Regions from separate parts of the Thalassospira sp. A40-3 genome, predicted to be linked through region 4. Evidence: predicted binding sites of a transcription regulator. Region 4 holds the regulator's gene; each other region holds the start of a gene.
What was found. The regulator PhoB, encoded in region 4, activates phosphate uptake and scavenging genes when phosphate is short. The targets are predictions, from matches to a motif close to TNTCATAAAACTGTCA.
Positions count from the first base shown of each region.

Region 1: a site for PhoB is predicted at 1,852-1,867, ahead of IT893_RS14350 (inorganic phosphate transporter). Genes of this name have one in related genera too.
Region 2: a site for PhoB is predicted at 1,539-1,554, ahead of IT893_RS12040 (5'-nucleotidase, lipoprotein e(P4) family). Genes of this name have one in related genera too.
Region 3: a site for PhoB is predicted at 1,542-1,557, ahead of IT893_RS03215 (diacylglycerol kinase family protein). Genes of this name have one in related genera too.

Region 1 is NZ_CP065428.1:3,100,848-3,103,975, forward strand. Features, by position in the region: gene IT893_RS14345 (VUT family protein) at 1-21, opposite strand, end outside; gene IT893_RS14350 (inorganic phosphate transporter) at 253-1,779, opposite strand; gene IT893_RS14355 (AsmA family protein) at 1,950-3,128, opposite strand, start outside.
Region 2 is NZ_CP065428.1:2,626,375-2,629,502, reverse strand. Features, by position in the region: gene IT893_RS12055 (HAD family hydrolase) at 52-786, shown strand; gene IT893_RS12050 (DUF1244 domain-containing protein) at 779-1,162, shown strand; gene IT893_RS12045 (acylphosphatase) at 1,202-1,516, shown strand; gene IT893_RS12040 (5'-nucleotidase, lipoprotein e(P4) family) at 1,688-2,539, shown strand; gene IT893_RS12035 (DUF4336 domain-containing protein) at 2,597-3,128, opposite strand, start outside.
Region 3 is NZ_CP065428.1:718,761-721,888, forward strand. Features, by position in the region: gene IT893_RS03205 (glycosyltransferase family 1 protein) at 1-438, opposite strand, end outside; gene IT893_RS03210 (UDP-2,3-diacylglucosamine diphosphatase) at 435-1,352, opposite strand; gene IT893_RS03215 (diacylglycerol kinase family protein) at 1,571-2,518, shown strand; gene IT893_RS03220 (methyl-accepting chemotaxis protein) at 2,824-3,128, shown strand, end outside.
Region 4 is NZ_CP065428.1:3,666,995-3,670,122, forward strand. Features, by position in the region: gene IT893_RS16835 (cation:proton antiporter) at 1-829, shown strand, start outside; gene phoB (phosphate regulon transcriptional regulator PhoB) at 911-1,609, opposite strand; gene phoU (phosphate signaling complex protein PhoU) at 1,627-2,349, opposite strand; gene pstB (phosphate ABC transporter ATP-binding protein PstB) at 2,372-3,128, opposite strand, start outside.

The DNA.
Region 1 (3,128 bases), 570 kb from region 4:
ACCGAAAATGATCGCTTTCATCTGTTAGCCCTTCTCATCAAATGAACCCACGCATAACAAAACTCGCGGCCCACCATACTGGGCGACGATCACGAACGGATTCTGTGTAACTTTGGTGCGGCTGTTTACGCGCAGACCAAGGTCCGGTCAAGGAAAAACGGCGATCAGGAAAACCTGATCGCCGCTGCAGATCGCTGCAAGTCGCCCCGGGGAAAATGGGGCGCCGCGCCGCGAAACCATATTCGTTTTAAGTTACAGCATGATGCCACGAATGGTGAAGAACAGAAGCGCGCCGAGGAAGGCACCGGCCGGAACCGTCACCACCCACGCGGTTGCAATCGTCACCGCATAGCGACGACGCACCAGAAGACGCTTGCGCATTTTCTTCTCGGCCTTTTCGGCCTCACTCGGGTCAATCTGACGAAGCGCTTCGATATGTTCATCGCCCTGTTCGTTTTCCGGACGGTCCACCAACATCGGCGATGCGACCTTACGACGGCGATGCGACAGGCTTTCACGCAGGAAACCAACCCCGAACACAGCACCAACCGCAATGTGGGTCGAACTGACGGGAAGACCCAGTGCAGATGCGACAATCACCGTAAGGGCCGCCGACAATGCCACGGTATAGGCACGGATCGGATCAAGCTTGGTGATCTTTGATCCAACCGTCTTGATCAGTTTCGGACCAAACAGGATCAGACCGGCAGAAATACCAAGCGCGCCGATGACCATCACCCAGATCGGGATCGGGGCCGAGGTCACGATCTGACCGCTATCAACACCGGAAACAATGGCGGCCAGCGGACCAATCGCGTTGGCAACATCGTTCGAGCCATGCGCAAAGGACAGCAAGGCTGCTGAGACGACAAGCGGAATGCGAAACAGCGATGCGATTTCCTTGCGACGGCCGGTCATGCTGGCCGAAGCACGGAAGACGGCCTTGCGAACCGGGATCACGGTCAGGAAGAACGCGGCAACACCAATGGCGATCACAACCGGTGTTTCGGCCTTCCAGATTTTCTTCACACCCTTCATCATCAGATACATCGTGAAGGCCGAGACCATAACGCCGACCAAGATCGGAACCCATTTGCGTGCAGCGGTCACGCGGTCTTCGGTGTAAAGAATGCGGAATTTGATAAAGGCCAGGAACCCGGCAGCAATCAAACCACCCAGAACCGGCGAGATCACCCAACTTGCGGCGATTGTGCCCATGGTCGGCCAGTTTACCGCCCCAATGCCAACGGCGGCCATACCAGCCCCCATGACACCACCAACAATCGAATGCGTGGTTGAGACCGGCGCGCCAAACCAGGTCGCCAGGTTCAGCCAAAGGGCCGCGGCCAGAAGGGCTGCCATCATCGCCCAGACAAAGGTTTGGGCATCGGGCATTTGGGTGGGATCAATAATGCCGTTCTTGATCGTGCCGACAACATCGCCACCGGCAATGATCGCACCGGCGGCCTCGAATATGGCCGCAATCAAAAGGGCACCAACCATGGTCAGCGCCTTGGAACCCACCGCCGGACCAACATTGTTGGCAACGTCGTTGGCCCCGATATTCAGCGCCATATAACCACCGATAACGGCGGCGGCGATCAGGAAGCCACTTTGCGGCAGTCCGCCCATGTGAAAGGCGACAAACGCACTACAGGCAAGCAGGAAGACAAGTGCCAGACCAAGCTTCGCACTGATCGATGCTGTTTCACCCAGCCCCGCATCCATGCGTTTTTGCCACTTGAGATCCTTATCCAGAGCAGTTTTCTTTACCGACATAATCAACCGTTACCATCAAAGGGAATCGACGGGCGGATCATGTCGAAGCCGGACCTCTTTGTTAAGGTTTTTTTGCTGTTTTATGACGACCTTCGGATAAGTCTTTGAGGATAAAGAAAAACGGCCCCACAAAACGGGGCCGTTTTCCAACATTTTCAAGGGATTTGATATCAGCGACCGAACTGGTTCAAAAGCCCCTTCAGCAGGCCTTTGGCCGCATCCTCGGCAGAGCCGCCACCAGAGCCACCCGTTCCCGATGAATCATTGCTTGATCCGCTGCCGCCCAGTGCCTTGTCGATCAGGTTGTCGAGAACCCGAACGGCAACCTTGTCCATGCGTCCGGTGATGACCGGATCATCGATCTTGCCTTTGGCATAGACGCTGAACGGCGGCAATTCTTCGATCTTTTCGGAGAAATCGAAATCAGCCTGCGTATCCATCACCCAGCGCGGCAAATCAAGGGTCGCATCCGCATCCGCTGTGCCGACCCGCGACAGTGCTTCGACACGGGTGGTTTTGGCAATGCCGTTAGTGATGGTCATGTCGGCTTCAAGCGATTGCATGAGATCGTTGTTGCCAACACCTTCAACCACCATGGCCTGCGGGCCCTGACGCAGAAGTGCTTCGATATTCAGGCGCGGATCCGGCGGCCGTTTATCGGCATTACTGAACCGCACATTATTCAAAACCAGATTGGCTGTACCGTTCAGGGCCGACACCAGACGGCGGGATGTATTGCCCTGCGCATTGGCATCAAATGTCAGTCCCAGTCCGCCAAGGATGGTGTCACTTGCCACCCGGATCGGCACCAGACTTTCGATCCGCGCACTGTCCAAACGACCGGCAAGGGCCAGTTTGGGCACATCAGTGTTGCGCGCATCAAAGGTGCCGTTAATCGCAAGATCCCCCTGCCCCAGAAGCCCGGTAAAGCTCGGAATGCTGAGAAGCCCGTTAACCAACGTTGCCTTCAGATCCGGATTGATCAGGCTGTAGGTATCGAAATCAAGCTGATCCAGGGCAACCGCAATATCAGCATCAATCGAACGAAGGGCCGAGACATCAATCACGGTGTCATCCCACGGCGTGCCGTCGCGGGCATCAACGCGCGTAACCATCGTGGTTTTCGGCAGATTGAACGCTGCCTTGCGCGGGCCGCTGCCCATACCGGGCATCAGGCTTGCACGCTTTTCTGCTGGCAGGAACGGATCCACCACAAGCTTGCCACCGGAAAGTGCGACAGAAAGCTTGGGCTGTGCCTGTGAAGCATCAAAGCGCACGTTGCCCGACGTTTCAAATGCGCCGAGGATAAGCTTCAGCCCATCGACCGCGACATTCTGCGCATTGCCCTT
Region 2 (3,128 bases), 1.0 Mb from region 4:
ACGCATTGAACGTGCCTGCGGCCATCCAATAACAAGAAACGAGGCTTAAGAATGTACAAGCTGATTGCTTTTGATGGCGACGATACCCTGTGGCACAACGAGCCACTTTTCCGCCAAGCCCATGTGCAGCTTCGCGAAATGCTGGGACATTATGTTGATCCCGAACAGGTTGATGATCGTCTCTATCAGGCCGAGTTGGCCAACCTTTCCATCTATGGCTATGGCGTGACGGGCTTTACCCTGTCGATGATTGAAACCGCGATCGAATTGTCTGATCGCAAAATCAGCGCCGAGGATATCCACAAACTGGCCGAAACCGGCAAATCCATGCTGCGCGCGCCCACCCGGATCATTGACGGGGCCGAGGAAGTGCTCAAGCAATATGCCAAGCACCCGAATTACAAGGTGGTCCTGATTACCAAGGGCGATCTGATCGCCCAGCAGCTCAAGATTGATCGCTCCGGGTTCGAGGACCTGTTTGACGGGATCGAGATCGTCTCGGAGAAAGACCCGCTGACCTATCGCAACATCTTTGGCCGCTATGGCGTCGATCCCGAAGAGGCGATCATGATCGGCAATTCAATGAAATCCGATATTCTGCCGGTCCTTGCGTGTGGCGCGACCGCGATCCACATTCCATATGAAATCACCTGGGTCCATGAAATGGTCGATCAGACCGAGATTGACAATGACAAGGTCATCACGGCTGAAAGCATTGCCCATGTGCCCGGAATTATCGAAAAACTCGAAAACGAAAAGACCAGCGGGAGTATGGAACATGTCTGATTGCGCCGGTTCTGAAATGTCCACCGAGGCCGTCTTGGCCAACGGCCCGGCGGCCGATCTTGATCCGCAAACCAAGCTCGAACTCGAAGCCGCTGCCTTTCGTGGCCTTGTGATGCACCTTCAAGATCGCAAGGATGTTCAGAATATCGATCTGATGAACCTTGCCGGGTTCTGCCGCAATTGCCTCGCCAAATGGTATCTGGCTGCTGCCCGCGAACGCGGTGTCGCGATGGATTATGATGGGGCGCGCGAAGTCGTCTATGGCATGACCTATGACGCCTGGAAGGATAACCATCAGGCGCCAGCGTCGGATGAACAGAAACAGAAGTTTCAGGACACCGCCCATCTGCATGCCAAGATCCCCGGCGCGAAATAAGCCGCGGATAAAACCATCGACAAGGGAGGAGGCCCGATCATGACCGATACAAGCCCCGACCCGTCAACGGGGGATGGCAACATCGCCGTCCATGCCCGGATCGAAGGCCGGGTGCAGGGTGTGTGGTATCGCGCCTGGACCGTCGAAGAAGCCCGCAAACGCGATCTGACCGGCTGGGTGCGCAATCGCAATGATGGCTCGGTCGAGGCGGTGTTTTGTGGCCCGGCCAAGGTGGTGCAATCCATGATCACCGCCTGCCACGATGGCCCGACCCATGCGCGCGTTGATCGCATCCATGAAGAACCAGCACTCGAAGACGGGTTTGCCACGTTTGAAAAGCGCCCAACCGCCTGAAACAGAGCGTGCTCCAAGGCGTTGGCGGCTTTGTTAAACCGATTGCAAAAGCCTTTTTCCAATTGATTCGGGAAAAAGGCTTTTTCTTTATCGCACTGCGGTGGCATGGTTATGAAATCCTGACTGCATGGTCAGACGCAATGCGTCGGGAAATCAACAGGGAGACTACACATGACCTTTATCGCAAAATCATTTGGCGTTGCTGCCATTGTTGCGACCAGTGCGCTTTGCGCATTCGGCGCACAGGCCGAGCCGGAACAGAATGACGGCCTGAACGGCACACTGTGGTTGCAAACCTCGGTCGAATACAAAACGACCGCCATGTCGGTCTATGCTGGCGCGACCCGTTTGCTTGATGCCGCCATTGGCGATCACAGCTGGACCGCTGCGCTTGAGCAGGACGGCAACTATATGACCAAGCCGCCGGCAGTCATTCTGGACGTTGATGAAACCGTTCTGGATAACTCCGCCTATCAGGCATGGGTTGTTACCGACAAAACCCATTACAGCTCCAAAACCTGGGCGGCGTTTGTGCATGACATGATTTCCACCCCGACCCCGGGCGCGCTGGAATTCACCAAGGCGGCCGCTGCACGCGGTGTTGAAGTCTTCTATGTCTCGAACCGCAAGGCCCCGGAAGAAGAACCCACCATCGAAAACCTCAAGAAATATGGCTTCCCGTACGCTGATGAAAAGCATGTCATGCTGCGTGGCGAAGTCGAAGAATGGGGCTCGAACAAAACCCCGCGCCGGGCGGCTGTCGCTGAAGACTACCGTGTGATCATGCAGTTTGGGGACAATTTCGGTGACTTCACCGACGAAATCGATGGCTCGATTGCTGAACGTCTCGAAGTCATGGAAAAATACGGTAATTACTGGGGCGAACGCTGGTTCATGCTCCCGAACCCGAGCTACGGCTCATGGGAAGAAGCAGCCTTCGGTGGCGACTGGGGCAAGTCGGGCGATGAACGCCGCCAGGACAAACTCAATGCCATGACCCCGTGGGCAGGCCCGGCCGAGTAATCCTTGCCGACAACTTACGTTAAAGGGCGTCCCGACCGGGGCGCCCTTGCATTTTTACTATTTCAACACCCAGGAAAAGGCCCGCTCAAGCTCCGCCACGGCATTGGTGTCGTAACACCGCCCATGCGCCAGAACGACATAGTCCGGTTTCCAGTCAATCATGGTCAGGACCGCCTTACGCACGCTGTCCTTGTATCCGGCAAAGGTCAGGCGCATGTCACGTGGCGTGCTGCCATGCGGGTCCATGGAGCCAAACAGCCTGACCATAAACCGCCAGATCGGGCTTTTGATTTTAGGCGCTTCGAAATTTTCGATCAGGTCGGTCAGGATCAGGGTTTTGGACGTGGGATGGAAAAACACCGCCTCGTTCAAATAACTGCCGCGCACCAGAACTTGCTCAATCTCATCGGCCCATTCTTGTTCTGGCGTATCGGCAAGCTCCGCATCAAAATTGACCGCAATCCCGACCGACTTGGCGCGTTTGGTCACACCGGGTGCACAGAACGCCTTTGCATCCGGATAGGCCTTTTGCCAATCGGGGACACCGGCGTAATGGATGGTGTTGGGCGCAATCAGATAGGCAACCGCG
Region 3 (3,128 bases), 1.4 Mb from region 4:
TTCCTGACGCAGGGTTTCGGTTGCCACCATGACGGATTGCGATTTGCCGTGGAAATGCTTCATGCCGCGATAAAGGATCGAAAGCGGCAGGCGCCAGCGGGCATGAATATATTCCGGGAAGCGCGTGTGATAGGCGGTCGAAAACGGAATGCCACGCTTAAGGCAATAGGCCCGTGCGGCCTGACCCAACGGGCCTTCGGTGGAAATGTGGATGGCGACCGGATGAAGGGCCTCGATCATCTTGGCCATTTTGCGTTTGGCAAAAAGCGCCAGCCGGATTTCCGGGTAAGTCGGGCAGGGGATGGTTTTAAACTGATCGGGCGAGATGACATGAACGTCATGTCCCATCTCGCCCAACTCGCCCCGTACGGTTTCAAGGGTACGGACAACACCGTTGACCTGCGGATACCAGGCATCGGTTACGATCAGTATTTTCATGCAGTCTTTCCAATCGGTGCATCATTGCCCTTTTTCGAAGAGCCCGATGCAGAGTTGCCCGCTTCATGGGCGATACGAAACATGGAAATCAATTTGCCAAGACCAAGCGACGGGGCGCTTGCCGCATCGTGACCGGGACTTGAATGGCTCATCGCCATCTGGCGCATTTCGGCCCAGTGCAGCAGTTCAAGCTTGCCTTCCTTGTCTTCGACAAGGGCAGTACAGCTTTCAACCCAGTCACCATCATTGCAATACAGCACATCGCCGATCTTGCGTTTTTCGGCGTGATGGATATGGCCACAAACCACGCCATCCACCTTGCGTTTGGCGGCTTCGTGGGCGACGGCATTTTCAAAGTTGCAGATGAACTGAACAGCGTTCTTCACCCGGTTCTTAAGATAGGCCGAAAGCGACCAGTATCCGTAACCAAGGCGGCGGCGAACGCCGTTGAAATAGCGGTTGAGCGTAATGGCAAGGTTGTAGGCGGTGTCACCCAGATAGGCCAGCCACTTGGCGTATTTGACGACGCCGTCAAATTCGTCGCCATGGATGACCAAAAGGCGCTTGCCATCGGCGGTGACGTGGATATCGTTCATTTTAACGTCGACATGGCCAAAAGTCATATCGACAAACTCGCGGGCGAATTCATCATGGTTCCCGGGGACGAAGATGACTTTGGCGCCATTCTTTGCCTTTTCCATGATTGTCGTGATCACGGCATGATGACTTTCCGGCCAGTACCAGCTTTTCTTGAGGCGCCAGCCGTCAATAATGTCACCCACCAGATAATAGGTGTCTGCCGTCACTTCATTGAGGAAATCCAATAGAAGGTCTGCCTGACATCCACGTGTCCCCAGATGGACGTCTGAAATCCAGACCGTGCGGTAATGCGGTTGCAGCGTCATCGCTGTCATTGCCGCTCCTCCGTATCCTGCCAAAAGGATGGCTGGAATTCGACAGTTTGTCTTGCCGAATACTGTTCCAAGCCAGTATCGGTTTAAAACAAATCGTTCGATTATATAACCCGTTCACAGAAATTTCGCAGTTCTGTAAAGCAACTGTTACATGTTTTATTTCATATGGTAGGTGCTGTGAAAAATTTATTTCATTTTTATTTCGGAAGTGGGTCCAAATGACCGATGCGGATGTGACTGTCATCTTCAATCCACGTGCCGGTGGCAATAAACAGCGGTTTTTATCCCAGATATTGCAACATGCCGGCATCAAGGTGGAGTTGCTGCAAACCACCCATCCCGGTCATGCCCGCGAACTGGCCCGCAAGGTCCGCGCCCACCAACGGCTGTTTGTTGCCGGGGGCGACGGGTCGCTTAACGAGGCATTAAATGGATTGCTTGATGCCCAGATTGACGGGCACGAGATCCCGCCACTTGGCATCATCCCGCTTGGAACGGCCAATGTGCTCGCGGTCGAGGTCGGGCTTGAAATCCGGGCACGCGCAATTGCCGACTATATCAATAATCCCGGCATGGTCTGGGTCCGTCCCGGACTGGTCAACGGTCGGGCGTTCTTTTTGATGGTCGGCATGGGGGCCGATGCCGATACGGTCGCCAATGTTTCGTTGCGCCTCAAACGCCTGATTGGCAAGGGGGCCTATGTTCTGGAAGGCCTTCGCAACATCTTTTTCCCGCGTCATCGTGATTTTGAAGTCAGTATCGGTCGGGAAAATTATCGGGTGTCGGGCGTGGTTGTAACCCATGCGCAACACTATGGCGGGGCATTTGTCATTTCGCCCGATGCCAGCCTGACCGCCAACAGCCTTGATGTGGTGCTGATGCCGGGCAACGGTATCGGGGCCTTGTCACGTTATGGTCTGGCACTGACACTTAATCGGTTGCATGCCCAAAGCGACGTTTCGGTGGTCCGGGCAGAGCGCATCACGATCACCAGTCATTGCGGCCCGGCGCCGCTTCAGATTGACGGGGAAAGTGCCGGCAAGCTGCCGTGCGAGATCAGCTTGTCCCCCTATCCCGTGCGATTGATGGTGCCGCCGGCTTATGCCGCGTTGTCTTCGATGACCGATCACCCATCACCTGATCTGCTTCGGATCGCTGCAGATTAAAAGAAATCGCTTCCAAACTTCATTCCTCTGGCTGTCGGGTTGTCTCGGTCAAATGCGCGGATTTCTGCGCTTTATTACGCAACTGTGATGAAACGTCAGTGGGTCCTTGAAGTTGAACTTCTTTTTGCCAATTTAATTACAAGGGGATAAGTGCGTGCCCCCTCCCCATTTGAGGATATTCGGCGCGTGGAAAATTCCGCTAGATCGCATCGGTGAGCGTAGATGGATGTCTTCGCCTTGCAAGGAGTTTGACGATGGTTTTGGGGTCCTCTGCTTTGGTTCTCAACTCAGGTGTGTTGGCTAACATGCGAATAAAATCAAAAATTCTGGCTGGTTTTACCGTGGTGCTGGCAATTCTGATTGCCGCACTTGGTTTCGCTTATTTCACCTTCGTTGCGGTGTCACATGATGTGGATGAGTACGCCCATTATGTCGAAGAAGCCGCGCTGATCAGCGAGATTGAGACGCAGTTCCTGCGCTTTAACAATCATGCGCGTGAATTTGCCAATACGGCTCATCCGGAAGACGCCGACGCCGTGTTTACCTATGCCAAGCAGCTTGAACTGATGCTTCAAGACGCGCAGTCGCAATTCATGGTCGAAGAACATCG
Region 4 (3,128 bases):
TTTGTTCGTTCTGGCGCGCGCGATCCGGTTTGAAACCGGCCTTGCCATCCGGGTGGCGATGAGCCTTGCCGCCGGGGGTGAATTTGCCTTTGTGATGTTTGCCCTGGCCGCCCAGAACGGTGCGGTGCCGCTTGAAATGGCCGCCATGCTGATCCCGGTGGTGGCGATTTCGATGGCGCTGACCCCGACGCTGATCAGCCTTGGTCACAAGATCGAGGAAAAGCTTCATCCCAAGGAAGAAGACCAGCTTGGCAAGATTGCCGAAGAATCCGAGGGCATTCACCAGCATGTTCTGGTGATCGGAAGCGGCCGCGTTGGCCGGGTTCTGGCCCGGTTGCTCAAGACACGCAACATTCCGTTCCTGGTGCTGGATAGTGACGCACAGCAGGTTTCACGCGGGCGGGCAGAAGGCCTTCCGGTTTACTTTGCCGACGGGTCCCGCCCGGAAACTTTCCGGGCCGCGCACACGGATGAGGCAAAAATTGCGGTTGTTGCCATGGGGAACCCGCATGCGACCGAGAAGACGGTCGCCCTTTTGCGCCAGCATTACCCGCATCTGAAGATCTTTGCCCGTGCGCAGGACATCACCCATATCGGGCCGCTGTCGCGCCACGGGGCGGATGCGGCCATTCCGGAGGTTCTCGAAACCGGGTTGCGGTTATCTGATCACGTTTTGGCCGCCTGTGATGTGCCGCAGGAAGATATTGATGCCGAAATCGCCAAATTCCGCCGTGCAGACATGCTGTTGATGAACGAACTGGCGCCGCGCCCGCAGCGCAAACCGTCAGGATCGGAGAATGCCGACAAACCGGCGAAGAAAGAAACCTGAAGACGTTACGGCCTTAAAACAAAAACCCCCGCAGCAAATCGCTGCGGGGGTTTTTTTAATTGGATCAGGCTCTAAACCGGCTTAGGCGGCGGTTTCAGAGTCCAGCGCATAGCCCGCGGCACGGACGGTGCGGATGATATCGCGCGTGCCCTTGACGTCATTGAGCGCCTTGCGCAGGCGACGGATATGAACGTCGACGGTGCGGGTTTCGACATAGATGTTCGGGCCCCAAACCGCGTTAAGCAACTGTTCGCGCGAGAAAACCCGCCCCGGATGTTCGAGGAAATAGCGCAGCAGACGGAACTCGGTCGGGCCAAGATGGATCGATTTTCCATTGCGGCTGACCCGGTGGGCGGCGAGATCCATTTCGATGTCGGAATAGATCAACTGCCCTTGTGGTTGCGCCGGACCGGACCGGCGCAAAAGCGCGCGGATACGGGCGAGCAGCTCGCCAATGGCAAATGGCTTGGTGACATAGTCATCAGCCCCGGTATCCAGACCGCGGATGCGGTCGCCCTCTTCACCGCGCGCAGTGACCATGATCACCGGCAAATCGCGGCTTTCAGGCTTGCGGCGGATCTGACGGCAGACCTCGATCCCCGACATTACCGGCAGCATCCAGTCGAGCAAAACCAGATCGACATGGGTTTCAGCCAGAATTTTCAACGCTTCGTCACCGTCACCGGCTTCGACAACCTGCATCCCCTCGCGTTCGAGGTTGTAGCGCAACATGGTTACGATTGCTGCCTCGTCCTCGACGATAAGAACCGTTGGGTCCATCTTCCTATGCTCCCGTGTCAGTCATTCGGTTCGACAACAGCGAAGTTCGCTGCGTCGTTTTTTGGCCGGTCAATCCCCGGCAGGTCTTCGCCCTTGATCCGGTAATAGATCGTTTCGGCGATATTGGTTGCGTGATCACCGATACGTTCGATGTTCTTGGCAATGAACAACAGATGGGTCGATGCGGTAATGTTGCGCGGATCTTCCATCATGTAGGTCAGCAATTCGCGGAACAGCGAATTGTACATATCGTCGACTTCCTGATCGCGTTCCCAGACCCGGTGGGCCTTTTCGGCGTCGCTTTCGATATAGGCATCCAGGACATCCTTGATGATTTCCTGGGCCAGCTTGGCCATGTTCGGGATCGCCTGAACCGGGCGGATCGGCGGGATCTGGTTCAGCACCTGCGCGCGTTTGGCGATGTTTTTGGCAAGATCACCAATGCGTTCAAGATCGTTTGACAGCTTAAGGGCCGTCACCACCTGACGCAGGTCATCTGCCATCGGCTGACGCAGGGCCAGAAGACGCACGGCAAAGTCCTGGACTTCCTGTTCGAGTACATCGATGCGCTGATCGGACAGGATGACTTTCTCGGCCAGTTCGGAATCGCGTTTGACGATGGATCTGATCGAGGAAATAAGCTGGCTTTCGGCAAGCCCGCCCATTTGCGAAATGATGTTGTTCAGACGGGTCAGTTCCTCGTCGAACGAACTTACGATATGGGTATGTTCATCAGCCATTTATGCGTACTCCTGGCGTCGCTTAACCGAAGCGGCCGGTAATGTAACCCTTGGTGCGTTCGTCCTTCGGGTTGGTAAAGATCTGATCGGTTTCACCGACTTCAACCAGCTTTCCAAGGTGGAAGAACGCGGTGCGCTGCGACACACGGGCGGCCTGCTGCATGGAGTGGGTGACGATCACGATCGTGTAGTTCGAACGCAACTCGTCTATCAGTTCCTCGACCTTGGCGGTCGCAATCGGATCAAGGGCCGAGCACGGCTCATCCATCAGGATGACTTCCGGGCTGACGGCAACCGCGCGCGCAATGCAAAGGCGCTGCTGCTGACCACCGGAAAGACCGGTTGCCGGTGACTGCAGGCGATCTTTGACTTCTTTCAGAAGACCGGCACGTTCGAGCGAGGTCATGACGATTTCATCAAGTTCGTCACGCGAATTCACCAGACCATGAATACGCGGGCCATAGGCCACGTTGTCATAGATCGATTTCGGGAACGGGTTCGGTTTCTGGAACACCATGCCGATGCGCGCGCGCAACTGAACCACGTCGATCCGCTTGTCATAGATGTCGCGACCATCCAGGGTAACGTCACCTTTGATCGTCACACCGTCAATGGTGTCATTCATCCGGTTCAGGCACCGCAGGAAGGTGGATTTACCACAGCCCGACGGACCAATCAGTGCGGTTACCTGCTGTTCGGGGATATCAAGGTTGACCTCATAGAGGGCCTGATTGTCGCTATAGAAAAGATCGAGCTTGCGCGCGGTCATTTTCGGGTTT